Regions from separate parts of the Brachybacterium sp. J153 genome, predicted to be linked through region 3. Evidence: riboswitches for the same ligand, from Rfam matches in the RefSeq annotation. Region 3 holds a riboswitch; each other region holds the start of a gene.
The links. A riboswitch is a leader RNA that binds a small molecule or an ion and turns the genes downstream of it on or off. The one in region 3 is predicted to bind thiamine pyrophosphate.

Region 1 (3,679 bases), on a different contig from region 3:
AGTTGCCGACCACCCCCGCTCGCAGCGCGGCCCGTCCCTCCGCGGGGAGCGTGGGGGCGGTGGGGACCGTGGCCGCGCTCATCGGCGCGCCTGCTCGAAGAACTCGAGCTCGTGCCGGCAGGCGAGGAGGAAGTCCCTCGCCGCGTCTGCCCGCACCTCGGGGCTCGCCACGGCGAGCTCCCGCTCGACGATGACGAGGGCCCCGCGCACCCCCTCGACGAAGTCCGGATCGCGGTAGGTCAGTAGCCAGTCCCGGTAGGGATGATCCGCCGGGACCTCCGGCAGTCCCGCGCCCACCTGCGCGTACAGCCAGAAGCAGGGCAGGGCCGCCGCCGCGCCGACCACGTGCGGGGAGCCGAGCGCCCGGGCGAGCAGGAAGTCGGTGTAGGCGCTGGTCACGGGGCCGACGGGGAGCGTCGCCGCCTCCGGTCGGGGGGCGAGCCAGCTGTGGTGTAACTCCATCTCGGTCTCGACGCAGGTCCGCGAGGAGGCCGACCAGAACGCACGCGCCTCGTCGTCCGGGGCGGAGGCGGCCAGTGCCGCCAGCGCCCGCGAGTACCGCTGCAGGTAGTGGGCGTCCTGCGCGAGATAGACGCTGAACTGCTCCTCCGGCAGGCTGCCGTCGACGAGGGCGGCGACGAAGCCCGAGTCGTCGATCGCGGCGGCGAGCGGCGCGCCCGCCTCCCAGAGCGCGGCGGTCCAGGGGCCGACGGGGGCGACGGCCGGGGCGGACCCGTGGGTGGGGGCGGGCCCGTCGGCTGGGGCAGGGTGGAGGTCTGCCGGCGCCTCGAGCCGGGCCGGCACCGCGTCAGGGCCGAGCCATGGTGCCGCGGATCCCGCCGCGGCGAGCCGGCGGCCGAGATGCCCGTGGTCCACGGGCCCGTTCCCGCCGCCCACCTGCAGCGCCGCGCCGTGCTGGATCGCTTCGTGCAGCCAGCGGCTCGCCCAGGCGAGCGCCGTCCGGGGGTCGTCGCCGGCGCCCAGCCGCGTGGCGAGCGCGGCGGCGAGGGAGCAGCCGGTGCCGTGCGTGCTGGTGGTGTCGACGCGGGTGGTCCGCACCGCGTGGCCCGTGCCGCCGCCGGCGGGGACCCAGGTCGTGGTGATCGCGCGGGTGTCGAGGTGTCCGGTCTTCACGACGACGGCGACACCGGTCTCGGCGGCGAAGCGCTCGGCCTGGGCGAGGGCCTCGGACTCGGTGCGCGCGGGGGCCTCGCCGGTGAGGACGGCGAGCTCGTCGAGGTTCGGGGTGATGGCGGTCGCGAGGCGGCACAGGCGCCGCATCGCCTGCTCGGCCTCGCCGGCGAGGAGGCGATCACCGCTGGTCGCGACCATGACCGGGTCGATGACGAGCACTCGCGGCGGATGCGCGCGGAGCCAGGTCTCGACGGCGTCGATGATCTCGGCGGTGCCAAGCATGCCGGTCTTGACGGCCTCGAGCTCGACATCGTCGGAGACCGCCTCGAGCTGCGCGGTGAGGACGGTGGCGGGCGGGAGGTGGATGTCGCGCACGCCGTGCGTGTTCTGCGCGACGACGGCGGTGACCGCGGCCATGCCGTAACCGCCCGCGGCGGTGATCGACTTGAGGTCCGCGGCGGTGCCGGCTCCGCCCGTCGGGTCCGTCCCGGCGATCGAGAGGACCCGGGGGAGGGCGGGTGCGGGGCGGGGGTCGGGCTGGGCCGTGCGGGCGGGCTGGGCCGTGCGGGCGTGCGGAAAGAGGGTGCGAGAATCCGAGCTCATGCGGACATCCCTTCGCTAGTACGAACTAGATCAGGTTCCACGGGTGTGATCTCAGCGCCTCGGGCGCACCCCGTGTCCAGCGGCCGAGTGTAGGGGAACGGCGCGGAGCCGCGCGGCGGCGTCTGGCTCAGGAGGCGTGCCGGACCGTCGCTCGGCCCGCCCGCCACCGCTCGTGCCGCCCACTGACCGGCCGGCTGTCGCTCCTGGCCCCCTGTACACCCGGGGTCCGACACACGAAACCCTGTCCGCCGCGACATGGGGAAAAACCCTGTGGATAACCCTGTTCTGGGGAGGAACGATTCGGCCCCCGTGGTGTTTCTCGTCGATCACCCGCCGTGGCGACGAAGTTATCCACAAATGCGAGAGCAGGGATTTCCCAGGTGGGTGATGAGGATTAGGGTGGAGGTGTTCGAGGGGGAGTTCTCGGCGCGGGTCCCGCGCCCTCCCCGACGGGGATGCAGAGGGGGTGGACGTGGTGAGCATCGTGCCGATCGACGGCTCCTCGTCGGGTTCCTCCTCCCGCGCCCCGAAGGCTGACGATGGGGCCGCGGTCGCGCCCTCGGCCGCCGGTCTGGCGCCCGTCGATCCTGACCTGCTCGCCTCTCTCCCGCTGCGCTTGCGCGCCGTCTCCGGTCGCACTCCCGGCACTCGCGAGGCCCTCCCGGCTCGCGGTGGCTGCGCAGATGATCCCCAGCTCAGCGCGGCATCACAGCGCGTCTGGGATGCCGAGCGGGCTGCCGCCCGAGCTCTCGTCAGCCAGTACCGCGCCCTCGCCGCGCTCCACGAGCTCGAGGGAGAGTACGAGGAGTGCGAGGAGGTGAACGAGGTCGACACCCTGCGCGCCGCCCTCGCCCTCCGCGTGACCCGCGGTGCCGCGGGATGGCGTCTCCGGGACGCGCACCAGGCCGTCCATCTGCTCCCGCGAGCGCTCGCTCGGCTCGACTCCGGGGAGATCTCCGCCGCCTGGTTCGAGCGGATCCTGAAAGGATCTCGAAGCCTGTCGGACGATTCCCGTCGACAGCTCGACGAGATCCTCTCCACCTGGTTCGCGGATATCACCTCGGAACGATTCTTCACCCTGCTGAAAGGTCTCATCGAGCTGCTCCGTCAGCGGGAGGATCGCCCCGATCCGGAATCCTGTCTCGAGCGGTCCGTCGAGCTGCTCCCGTCGCCGCAGCCGGGCGTCGGGATCCTGCAGATCACCGGTCCGATCCCCGACATCCTCGCCTGTTTCACGGAGCTCGACGAGACGGCCCGCGCCCTCCAGGCCGCCCAGCGCGCCGCCCTCCGCGAGGGTGCCCCGATCCCGCATGACCCGGAGGGGACGGTCCTCGAGAGCGGTCGCGCCCTGTCGCTCACGCGCCTGCGCTTCGCTCTGCTCACCTCCGCACAGCTGGACCCCGACGGTGTCGACGTGCCTGCCCCGCGCTTCCGCCTCAACATCACGATCCCGGCGCTCACGCTCCTCGGCGCGTCGGACGAGCCGGGCATGCTCGAGGGCACGACCCCGTTGCCGCCGTCGATGGCCCGCAGCCTCGCCGGCTCGGCGGATGTCTGGTACCGCGTGTTGACCGATCCCTGCAGCGGGGCCTTCCTGCCCCTGCCCGCCGAGCGGTACACGCCCACCCCGGCGATGCTCGAGCACCTGCGCTTGCGCAGCGCCCAGTGCGCTGTGCCGGGCTGCACCCGCCCCAGCTCGTGGGCGTCCGAGTGCGACCACCTCGAGGAGTGCCGCCGCGGCACCCCCGGCGCGGGCGGGCCCACCGACCTCGAGAACCTGCACCTCCTGTGCTGGCAGCACCACCTCGACAAGACCACCGGACTCCTCGACCCCGTCCGGATCCCCACCGGCCCCACCGAACCGGGCCGCACCCGCTGGCGGATCGGCGGCGCCGGAGACGCGGTGACCGTGATCGACGACCTGGACGTGGCGAGCCTGCGC
Region 2 (3,679 bases), on a different contig from region 3:
CGGCTGGTGCTGCGTTTCGGCGACGGCGGGCGTGATCGCGATCTGGTGCTCGCCATCGACTCCGAGGGGCACGTCTCCTTGGATCGCAGCAGCGCGCATGAGGAGCCGTTCGCCCCCGAGCACACGCACTCCCAGCCCTACGCTTCGGCACGGGCCGGGGCCACGGTCGCCTTCGATCTCGTCGTCGACCGCTCGTGCGTGGACCTCGAGCTCGACGGTGGCCGCGCCCTGATCTCCCAGCAGATCTTCCCAGGTGCTCGCACGGTCACCGTCCTCACCGAACCCGCGGCATGAGCGAGCCCACCGCTCTGGTCATCGGGGAGGCTCTGACCGACATCGTCCACGAAGAGGACGGCACGGTGCGGTCTCGGCCCGGGGGCAGTCCCGCGAACGTCGCCGTGGGTCTCGCGCGGCTCGGAGTCCCCGCCGAGCTGCTTACCCGCCTGGGCACCGACGTGAACGGCGACGCTCTGCGCGAGCACCTCGAGCAGTCGGGCGTGAGGCTGCGCGAGGCCGGCACTGAGCCCCCGGAGAGGACGTCGACCGCCGAGGCGCAGATCGGTCCGGATGGCGCGGCGACCTACCGCTTCGACATCGAATGGGACCCCGGGGAGATCCGGCTCGACCCGGTGCGCCTCGTCCACACCGGTTCGCTGGCGACGGCGATCGAGCCGGGCGCCGCCGCAGTAGAGGCAGCACTCTCCGCTGCACACCCGGGCACGCTCCTCAGCTTCGACCCGAACGTCCGGCCGTCGCTCGGCCTGCCTGTGGCCGGCATCCGCAGCCGGGTGGAGCGCTTCGCCGACCGGGCGCACGTCGTGAAGATGAGCGATGAGGACCTCGAGTGGCTGTATCCCGCCGAGCCCCTCGTCGATGTCGCGGACCGGATGCACGCGTCGGGGGTGGCGCTGTTCGTCGTAACCCGTGGCGCCCAGGGCTGCACGCTCAGCACCCCGCACTGGACCGCCGAGATCCCGGCGCTGCCGGTCACCGTCGCCGACACCATCGGGGCGGGCGATGCGTTCATGTCGGGCCTGCTCTTTGCGATCCTCACCGCCGACGCGGATCAGGAAATCCGCGACGGCGCCGTCCCTCAGCAGGCCGCAGAGTCATGGGCCGCAACCGCTCTGCGCAGCGCCGCGATCACTGTGGGACGACGCGGGGCGGAGCCGCCGTTCCTCGAGGAACTGGTCGGGAGCTCAGCGCAGATCCTGCCCTAGACGGACGACGTGACGGGTGAGGCGGTGACCGCGCCTGACGCGCAGGCCGACCTCGGCGACACACCAACGGAGCCGGCCGTCCGGCGAGCAGGGCGCCCGACTGAAGTCCTCGTCGAAGGGCTCGGCGAAGGACCAGACGTAGCTGCGTCGAGGCGTGCGCCAGGTCGCCAACTCCGGCCGAGCGACGATCTCGTAGAGGTCGAGGTCCTCCCAGCGAGCCAGCTCGCCGCGGGCCAGTGCACCCTCGGACACCTCGGTCGCCGCGGTCGAGAGCACTCCCTCGTACTCTCGGGGGAACTGCACCCCCGCGAGCGCGCTGCGAGCCAGCAGTTCGTCGTACGCGAGCATCGACTCGACGCCGCCGCTCAGCGCCTCGGCCGTGCTCCTCTCCTCCGGTATGCCACCGTCACCGATCGCGGTAAGCGGTAAGAAGACCACGTCACGAAGCTGCGGGATCCGCCCGCCCTAGACGCCGACCTCCGGGACCCACCCCGCGGCGGCCCGCAGCCGAAGCGCGATCACTGCGTCTGCACCGTTAAACTCCCAGGTCGCCTCGACGATCGCCCACACCTCCCGCCGCTGGGCCTGCCCGAGGCGCGTCCCCCGCCCGCTGCGGGGCACGCACAGGTTCTGATCCAGCTCGAGCACGCGGTGCGGGGGATCACCTCACGGTATTCGTCGACGAGGAACCCCTGCGTGGCGGTCCGGCGGCCGTCGCGGACGCCTCGGACGCGACCGCATGCGTCTGCTACGGTCTTCGCCGATCCCTCGGGTGCCCGTCGCAACGGGCTGAGATCGAACTGTCGCGGTTCGAGCACCGACCGAACCTGCCCCGGGTCATGCCGGCGAAGGAAGAAGGAGAGCGACTGCATGTCTGCACGCCCTGAGAACTACCCCACCCACAGCCTCGGCCATCTCGAGGACCCCGCGCACGGCCTGCGGGTGCCCGTCACCCGCATCGCCCAGGACCCCTCCCCCGACGGGACGGCCAACCCGCCGCTGGAGGTGTACCGCACCGCCGGCCCCGGCTGCGTCCCGGAGGAGGGCCTGCCGCCGCTGCGCGAGGAGTGGATCCGGGGCCGCGGCGACGTCGAGGAGTACGCGGGCCGGGCCCGCGATCTGTCCGACGACGGGCGCGAGGCGGTGCGCCGCGGCGAGGCCAGCGCCGAGTGGCGCGGCGAGACCCGGCCCCCTCTGCGCTCCCTCCCGGGCCGGCGCGTCACCCAGATGCACTACGCCCGTCGCGGCGAGATCACCCCGGAGATGCGCTATGTCGCGCTGCGGGAGGGCTGCGACGTGGAGCTGGTGCGCAGCGAGGTCGCGGCGGGCCGCGCGATCATCCCCGCGAACGTGAACCATCCCGAGGCGGAGCCGATGATCATCGGACGCAGCTTCCTGGTGAAGGTCAACGCGAACATCGGTAATTCGGCGGTGACCTCCTCGATCGCCGAGGAGGTCTCCAAGCTCGAGTGGGCCACTCGCTGGGGCGCCGACACCGTCATGGACCTCTCCACCGGGGACGACATCCACACCACCCGCGAGTGGATCCTGCGCAACTCCCCGGTGCCCATCGGGACCGTCCCGATCTACCAGGCGCTCGAGAAGGTGAACGGGGACGCGAACGCGCTGACCTGGGAGATCTTCCGGGACACCGTGATCGAGCAGTGCGAGCAGGGCGTGGACTACATGACGATCCATGCCGGGGTGCTGCTGCGCTACGTGCCGCTGACGGCGAACCGGGTCACGGGGATCGTCTCGCGCGGCGGCTCGATCCTGGCCGGCTGGTGCCTGGCCCGGCACCGGGAGAACTTCCTCTACGAGCACTTCGACGAGCTGTGCGAGATCTTCGCCCGCTACGACGTCTCCTTCTCCCTCGGCGACGGGCTGCGGCCCGGCTGCCTCGCCGATGCGAACGACGCCGCGCAGTTCGCCGAGCTCGACACCCTCGCCGAGCTGACCCATCGGGCGTGGGAGTACGACGTGCAGGTGATGGTCGAGGGCCCGGGGCACGTGCCGCTGCACCTGGTGCGCGAGAACGTGGAGCGCCAGCAGGAACTGTGCGACGGCGCGCCGTTCTACACGCTCGGCCCGCTGGTCACCGACGTGGCGCCGGCCTACGACCACATCACCTCCGCCATCGGCGCGACGGAGATCGCCCGCTACGGCACCGCGATGCTCTGCTATGTCACGCCGAAGGAGCACCTGGGGCTCCCGGATCGCGATGACGTGAAGACCGGGGTGATCACGTACAAGATCGCCGCTCACGCGGCCGATGTCGCGAAGGGACATCCCGGAGCCCGCGAGCGAGACGACGCCCTGTCGAAGGCCCGCTTCGAGTTCCGCTGGCGGGACCAGTTCGGGCTCTCGCTGGATCCGCAGCTGGCCGAGGAGTACCACGACGAGACCCTGCCGGCCGAGCCCGCGAAGACCGCGCACTTCTGCTCCATGTGCGGGCCGAA
Region 3 (3,679 bases):
GTGCGGGAGATCGTGGAGGAGGCGGCGGACGCCCTGGACCCCGCGGCCCCCGTCACCACCGACGCCCAGCGGATCGGCGCGATCTACCGCCTCTTCATGGACACCGAGGCGATCGAGGCGGCGGGTCTCGGCGGGCTGACCGCCCTGCTCGACTCCATCGGCGGGGCGGCGGACCTCCCCGCGATCGTGCGCACCATGGCCGCCCCCGATGCCGGGACCAGCGCGCTGCTCGCCTACGTGTGGACCGATGACCACGATCCCAGTCGCTACCAGGTGCGCCTGCACCAGGGCGGTCTGGGCCTGCCCGATGAGTCGTACTACCGCGAGGAGCACTACGCGGAGATCCGCGAGGCCTACCGCGGTCATCTGGCGAACCTCGCCCGGCTCGCGGAGCTGCCGGGGCGGCCCGGCCTCGTCGAGGGCGATGCCGAGGCCCTCGCGGACGCCGTCTGGGGGCTCGAGACCCGGCTCGCCGCCTGCCACGTCGACGTGGTGCGCCTGCGCGACCGGGAGAAGTCCGCGAACCCGATGGACGCCGCCGCCCGGACCGAGCTCGCCCCCGCCTTCCCCTGGGACGCCTATCTCGAGGGGACCGGAGCGCCGGCGAGCGCCGTCGAGGTCGTGAACGTCGGCCAGCCCGAGTACGTCGCCGCCGCGGCCGAGCTGCTGGCCGGGGAGGATCTCGCGGTGCTGCGCAGCTGGCTCGCGCTGCACGCCGTCTCCTCCTACGCCCCCTACCTGCCCGCCGCCCTGGTCGACGAGGACTTCACCTTCTCCGGCACGGTGCTCTCGGGCGCGCAGGAGCTGCGGGAGCGGTGGAAGCGGGGCGTGGGCCTCGTCGAGGGCGCGGTGGGCTTCGCCGTGGGACGCGAGTACGTCGAACGGCACTTCCCGCCCGCGCACAAGGAGCGCATGGAGCAGCTCGTCGAGGCGCTCCTGGACGCGTACCGCCGCTCGATCTCGACCCTGGACTGGATGACCCCGGCGACCCGCGAGCGGGCCCTCGAGAAGCTCTCCGCCTTTACCACCAAGATCGGCTACCCCGAGGTGTGGCGGGACTACTCCGGTCTCGAGATCGTCCCCGGCGACCTGGTCGGCACAGTCCGCGCGGTGCGCCGGTTCGACGCCGAGTTCGACTTCGCGAAGCTCTCCGGTCCCGTCGACCCCACCGAGTGGCACATGACCCCGCAGACGGTCAACGCGTACTACAACCCGGGGGCGAACGAGATCGTCTTCCCCGCGGCGATCCTGCAGCCGCCCTTCTTCGACGCCGAGGCCGACGACGCGGTGAACTTCGGCGGGATCGGCGCCGTGATCGGCCACGAGGTGGGTCACGGCTTCGACGACCAGGGCTCGAAGTACGACGGCACGGGCGCGCTGGTCTCCTGGTGGACCGAGGAGGACCGCGAGGCCTTCGAGGCCCGTGCCGCCCGCCTCATCGCCCAGTACGACGGCCTCTCCCCGCGCGATCTGGACGACTCCCGCACCGTCAACGGCGGGCTGACCATCGGGGAGAACATCGGCGACCTCGGCGGCCTCACCATCGCCGTGGCCGCCTATCTCGCGACCCGCCCGGAGGAGGAGGCGGCGGCCGAGCTCGACGGGTTCACGGGTCTGCAGCGGCTCTTCCTGTCCTGGGCGACGGTGTGGCGCGGCAAGAGCCGGGAGCAGGAGGCGATCCGCCGCCTCGCGATCGACCCGCACGCCCCCATGGAGTTCCGCTGCAACACGGTCGCCTCGCACCTGGACGCCTTCCACGAGGCCTTCGGCACCGTGGCGGGCGACGGGATGTACCTCGCGCCCGAGGACCGGGTGCGGATCTGGTGAGGCCGGAGGCGCCCTTCTACGTCGGCACCACCCGCCCCTCCTCGGTGGGCTGGACCCGCATCGCCCTGACCCTGGTCGCCGGGGTCGTGGCGGTCGTGCTCGTCGCCGGCCAGCTGCCGATGCCGGTGGCCGTCGCCGCCGGCGCCGTCTTCGCGCTGCTGGCCCTGTGGACCTGGATGGGCCAGTGGACGCGCTTCATCGTCGACGGCCACGGCGTGACCGTGAGCCTCGGCGGGTTCCTGCCGCGCGCCCCGTGGCCGCTGGCCGACTTCCGCACCGTGCAGCTGCGGGAGGTCCCGTCCTCGAGCGTCGGGGTCACCGTCGGCGGCTTCGGCTGGCGACGCGGCCGCGCGATGGCCGCGACCCCCGAGCAGGTGCGCCCCGTCGGCAAGTTGAAGGTGTACACCCTCGGGGAGGTGCAGGCGCGGTACCGGCTGCTGGTGACCCGCTCGGGCACCCAGGTGGAGATCATCTCTCGCGAGGGCGATCACTACCTCCTCTCCCCCGTCGACGTGGAGGCCACCGCCGCGGCGATCGAGCAGGCGATCCGCGCGCGGCGCTGAGCACCCCCGGCTCGCGGTAGACTGCCCGTCGGTCATCCACTGACAGGGGAGCACCACCGGGGTGCTGAGAGTGCGCGCAGGCGCAGACCCTCGAACCTGATCCGGGTCACACCGGCGGAGGGAGTCGGGATTTCCGTGCGGGACCCCGCGTCCCGCACGCCCCTTCCGGGATCGGAAGGAGACGTGATGAACCGTTATCGCACCATCGACCTGCTGGTCACCGTCCTGATCGGCGCGGCCTTCGGGGTCGCGTTCATCGGCTACGGACTGCTGTACTCGTTGATCGACCCCCTCACCTCGGCGTTCGCGCCGGCGCAGGGGCTGCTCGCGGGGATCTGGCTGCTGCCGGCCGTGCTCGCGGGGCTCATCGTCCGCAAGCCGGGTGCGGCGCTGCTCGCCGAGATGGTCGCCGCGGTGCTGTCCATGCTGCTGGGCTCCCAGTGGGGCTGGGGCACGGCCATCTCGGGCCTCGTGCAGGGAGGCGGCGTGGAGCTGGCCTTCCTGCTCGTCGGGTACCGCCGCTTCACGCTCCCCGTGGCGATGCTCGGCGGCGTGCTCGGCGCGGCTCTCGAATGGGGCTGGGAGAAGCTCGTCTACTACCAGGAGATGAGCTGGTCGTTCTCGCTGATCATGCTCGGCTTCTTCCTGATCTCGGGGGCGCTGCTCGCCGGGGCGCTCGGCTGGGTCGCGACCCGCGCCCTCGTCGCCACCGGTGCCGTGGACTCCCTCGCCGCGGGTCGGGAGCACGCCCGCCGGCCCGCCGCGGCGCCGACGAGATGATGACGCCATGACGACCGCTCGCCCCGCCGTCGTCCTCGGGGCCGAGGAGGGCGCCGCGCCGGAGGAGCTCGTGCTGCGCGAGCTCCGCTGGCGACCGTGGACCCGGCCCGACCCGACGCTCGACGGCCTGACCCTGCGGATCCCCGCCGGGCAGCGGGTCCTCCTCGCGGGGCCGAGCGGGAGCGGCAAGTCGACGGTGCTGCGAGCCCTCGCCGGCCTCCTCGACCCGGAGGACGGCGAGCTCGCCGGCACCGCCCCCGGGCCCGCCGAGCGCGCCGGGCAGCGGGGGCTGCTGCTGCAGAACCCGTCGCAGGCGATGGTCGGCGCGACCGTCACCCGCGATGCCGCGTTCGGTCCCGAGAACGCGGCCCTGCCCCGGCAGGAGATCCACGAGCGGGTCGCCGCGGCGCTCGAGGCCGCCCGCGTGGACGTCGAGGCGGGGCGCCCGCCCCTGGACTGCTCGGGCGGGCAGCAGCAGCGGATCGCGCTCGCCGGGGCGCTCGCCCTGC
Region 4 (3,679 bases), on a different contig from region 3:
GTACCAGCCCATGCGGTAGGCGGTCCAGAAGAAGACGAGGCTCGCGCCGAGCGCTCCCGAGACGGCGAACACGCCCCAGCCGTAGCGGCGGTAGCGGGTCAGGGCGAAGGGCAGCTCGGAGCCGAGGCCCTGGAGCGCGGCGGAGAGCAGCAGCAGCGGACCGACGGGGCTGCCGAGGAAGACCACCTCGATCACCGCCGCGAGGATCTCGGCGAGGATGCCCACGCCGGGGCGGCGAAGGATCGCGATGGCGATGGGCCCGACCAGCAGCCAGGACCCGAACAGCACGTGCTGGGCGAGGTCGCCGGCGGGTCCCATCGCAATCGCGAGCAGGTTCCAGGCCTGCACGAACGCCCAGTACAGGAAGCCGAACACGACGCCGAGCACGACGACCAGCACGAGCTCCCGGAGGGCCAGCGGAGCGCGGCGGGGGCGCGCGGCGCCAGTATCGGGAGAGGTCTGCGCGGTCTGCGGCGCCGCGGCCTCACGGGAGTCGGGGCTCTGCGGCTCGGCGCTCATCGGGCCTCCTCCGCGGACGCGTCCGGCCCGGTCCCCGCGGTCGCGCCCGGAGAGATCTCAGCGGGCGCGTCAGGCAGCTCGCGCAGATCGTGGGACGGGCTGTTCAGGGAGATCGTGAGGTGGCTCGTGACGTGCTGGACGCCGCGGCCGACGAGCAGCCAGCCGGCGATGGCCGTCGCGATCACGTCGCCGAGGTCGCCCTCGAGGCGGGTGACGAAGTGCTCGGAGCCGCGGAAGGTGCCGAGCTCGCGGGCGTGGTCGATCGCGGCGTAGATGTCGCGCATGTGGTCGGGCGGGGTGCCGTCCTCGGCGACCGCGTCGGCCAGCGGGTACAGCGCCCACTCGGCGCTCGCGAACCGCCCGGTGCGCCGTGGCGGCGGCACGGCGGTGACGCGCGGTCCCGCCCCACCGGGCATCTCGCAGGCCACCTCCCCGGGGCAGCCCCGCGAGAGCAGCACCGACATCGTCGCGTGGTGCTCGGTGCGGGCGAGCGCCTCGCCGAGGTCGATCAGCGCGCGCTGCAGGTGCGTCTCGTGGCCGCCCAGATAGGTGGAGACGTCCCCGGTCTCGCGCACGAGCCCGGTCAGGTCGAGGGCGGAGAGGGCGCCGACGAGGATCCGGGCGTAGTCCTCGCTCATCACGGCGGCGGTCACGCGGGCGCCGACGCCGAAGCCGAGCGGTGTCGCGGACGGATCGGCCGGGGCGGTGGGGGCTGCGGGCGGTGTGGTCACGGTCCATGCCTTTCGAGTGGGCACGGGCGCGCGGCGACGATCGCCTGGCGGAGCTCCCTGCGCCGGCATGATCCGGATCAGGTTCTACGGTCGGAGTTGGAGAACTCCCTCTCAGCCCGGCTCACCGGACTCCCGTGCACGCCCGGCACCCTACCCGCTCACAGCTCGATCGAGCGCTCCGGGTCCACCCAGTCGCGCACCTCGGTGCCCTCGGCGGCGAGCGCCGTCGCCTGGCGGACGTAGATCGCGCGGCCCCCGACGCTCGCGACCGCATCGTGCACCGGGAGGGCGAGCCGCGGACGGACCGCGCGCAGGAACTCGATCGTCTCGGACATCTTCGACCAGGGGGCGACGACTGCGAACGCGAGCACGTCGATGCCCTGGAACTCGGCGAGCGGCTCGAGGCTGTCGCCGGTGACGCCGAGGCGCGGCCCGTCCCCCGCCGAGAGCACGAGGCCCGTGTTGCCGACCCGCGGGATGTCCGGGTGGATGACGGCGTGCGCCCCGCCGGCCGCGGTCACCCGCAGCGGCGATCGGCCGCCGACGGCGGGCAGCTCGTGCGACTCCCCCGCGGGCAGGGCGCGCATCCGCTCCGCCGGGATGGCGGGCCCCTCCCCCATCGGGCCGGCGTCGGCCTCCGCGAGCAGCGCGACCGTCTCCGGCTCGGCGAGCACCACGGCGTCCCGGTGGCGTTCGAGCACCTCGGCGAGGAGGGCGCGCTGCACGTGGTCGGCGTGCTGGTGCGTGATCGCGACCAGGTCGATCGACCCCTCGAGCGCGCGCACGGCCTCGACGCTGAACATCCCCGGGTCGATCAGGACGCGCCGCGCGGCGACCTCGACGAGCAGGCAGGAATGGACGAGATGGCGGATCCTCATGGCGACTCCCGGGGGGCGTGGTGGTCCCCCGACCGTACGCCCCTGGACCGCCCGCCTCCGGGTCCGGCGCGCTCGGTAGGATGACCCGCAGGTCCCTGCCCCGCCCGCCCCCGAGGAGCGCCCATGCCACGCGTCGTGGTCCACGTCATGCCGAAGCCCGAGATCCTGGACCCCCAGGGGAAGGCGGTCGCGGCGGCCCTGCCCCGTCTGGGCTTCGAGGGCGTCGCCTCCGTGCGCCAGGGCAAGCGGTTCGAGCTGGAGGTCGCCGGCGAGGTGACCGAGGAGGTCCTCGCGACCCTGCGCGAGGCCGCCGAGACCCTGCTGTCGAACCCCGTGATCGAGGACGTCGTCGCCCTCGAGGTCGAGGACGCCTGATGCGCATCGGTGTGGTGACCTTCCCGGGCACGCTCGACGACCGCGACGCTCTGCGCGCGGTGCGCCTCGCCGGAGCCGAGCCGGTCGCGCTCTGGCACGGCGAGGACTCCCTGAGGGACGTCGACGCCGTGGTCCTGCCCGGCGGCTTCTCCTACGGCGACTACCTGCGCGCCGGGGCGATCAGCCGGTTCGCCCCCGTCATGGAGAGGGTCGTGGACGCGGCGAACGGCGGCATGCCCGTGCTCGGCATCTGCAACGGCTTCCAGATCCTCTGCGAGACCCACCTGCTGCCCGGCGCGATGATCAAGAATGCCCACCGCTCCTTCATCTGCCGCGACCAGCCGCTGCGCGTCGAGAACACGGGCACCGCCTGGACGTCCGGCTACGCCCAGGACCAGGTCATCCGCGTCCCGCTGAAGAACCAGGACGGCCAGTACATGGCCGACGCCCGCACCCTCGACGAGCTCGAGGCGGAGGGCCGCGTGGTGTTCCGCTACGTCGCCGGCGCCACCCACGGACCGGCCGGCTTCGAGGACAACCCCAACGGCTCGCAGCGCGACATCGCCGGTATCACCAACGCCGCGGGCAATGTGGTGGGGCTGATGCCGCACCCCGAGCACGCGGTCGAGGCCGGCTTCGGCCCCGACGAGCCCGGCAAGGGCACGCGCACCGGCACCGACGGCCTCGCGATGTTCACCTCGGTGCTCACGAGCCTCGTGGCCTGAGTCCCGGCTCCAGCACCCGGCCCAGCCCGTCTCAGCCCAGCCGACGATTGCGCGCCTGGCTTCCCTCCGTGGAGGCCAGGCGCGCAGTCGTCGCAGAGACCACCCGCTGGCGTCCCTCGCCCGGCAGCCCCGCCGAGGCGGGCCAGATTCTCAACCACTTCGAGGCCGAAAGTGGTTGAGAATCCGGCCATTCCGCCTGTGCCGCGCCGGAGCGGGCGCGGACGGCGGCGCAGGCGCCGGCGACCTAGCGCGTCGCGCTGAGCACCGTGAAGCGGCGATCGCGGGCGCGCTCCCGCACCGGGCCGACGCGCCGCTCCACCTCCGGCCGGTAGCGCAGGTGCGAGTTGTGCACGAACCACAGCTGCCCGCCGGGGCGCAGCACCCGCGCGGAGGCGTCGAGGAGGTCCTGCACGAGCGTCGCGTCGACGGCGGTGCCGTCGTGGAAGGGCGG

Region 1: it holds a riboswitch for thiamine pyrophosphate, as region 3 does, so the genes downstream of both, V1258_RS05635 (bifunctional hydroxymethylpyrimidine kinase/phosphomethylpyrimidine kinase) here and V1258_RS12430 (ECF transporter S component) in region 3, are expected to answer to the same signal.
Region 2: it holds a riboswitch for thiamine pyrophosphate, as region 3 does, so the genes downstream of both, thiC (phosphomethylpyrimidine synthase ThiC) here and V1258_RS12430 (ECF transporter S component) in region 3, are expected to answer to the same signal.
Region 4: it holds a riboswitch for thiamine pyrophosphate, as region 3 does, so the genes downstream of both, V1258_RS07430 (YkoF family thiamine/hydroxymethylpyrimidine-binding protein) here and V1258_RS12430 (ECF transporter S component) in region 3, are expected to answer to the same signal.

The regions. Positions count from the first base shown of each region.
Region 1 is NZ_JAZDCH010000010.1:17,547-21,225, forward strand. Features, by position in the region: gene V1258_RS05630 (MFS transporter) at 1-82, opposite strand, end outside; gene V1258_RS05635 (bifunctional hydroxymethylpyrimidine kinase/phosphomethylpyrimidine kinase) at 79-1,737, opposite strand; TPP riboswitch at 1,728-1,820, opposite strand; gene V1258_RS05640 (HNH endonuclease signature motif containing protein) at 2,213-3,679, shown strand, end outside.
Region 2 is NZ_JAZDCH010000026.1:9,750-13,428, reverse strand. Features, by position in the region: gene V1258_RS12700 (glycoside hydrolase family 32 protein) at 1-294, shown strand, start outside; gene V1258_RS12695 (carbohydrate kinase family protein) at 291-1,220, shown strand; gene V1258_RS12690 (hypothetical protein) at 1,200-1,658, opposite strand; gene V1258_RS12685 (hypothetical protein) at 1,686-1,868, opposite strand; TPP riboswitch at 1,981-2,091, shown strand; gene thiC (phosphomethylpyrimidine synthase ThiC) at 2,091-3,679, shown strand, end outside.
Region 3 is NZ_JAZDCH010000025.1:200,833-204,511, forward strand. Features, by position in the region: gene V1258_RS12420 (M13 family metallopeptidase) at 1-1,827, shown strand, start outside; gene V1258_RS12425 (hypothetical protein) at 1,824-2,390, shown strand; TPP riboswitch at 2,425-2,530, shown strand; gene V1258_RS12430 (ECF transporter S component) at 2,577-3,170, shown strand; gene V1258_RS12435 (ATP-binding cassette domain-containing protein) at 3,178-3,679, shown strand, end outside.
Region 4 is NZ_JAZDCH010000012.1:133,006-136,684, reverse strand. Features, by position in the region: gene V1258_RS07435 (ECF transporter S component) at 1-519, opposite strand, end outside; gene V1258_RS07430 (YkoF family thiamine/hydroxymethylpyrimidine-binding protein) at 516-1,250, opposite strand; TPP riboswitch at 1,288-1,396, opposite strand; gene V1258_RS07425 (MBL fold metallo-hydrolase) at 1,409-2,128, opposite strand; gene purS (phosphoribosylformylglycinamidine synthase subunit PurS) at 2,252-2,503, shown strand; gene purQ (phosphoribosylformylglycinamidine synthase subunit PurQ) at 2,503-3,228, shown strand; gene V1258_RS07410 (class I SAM-dependent methyltransferase) at 3,473-3,679, opposite strand, start outside.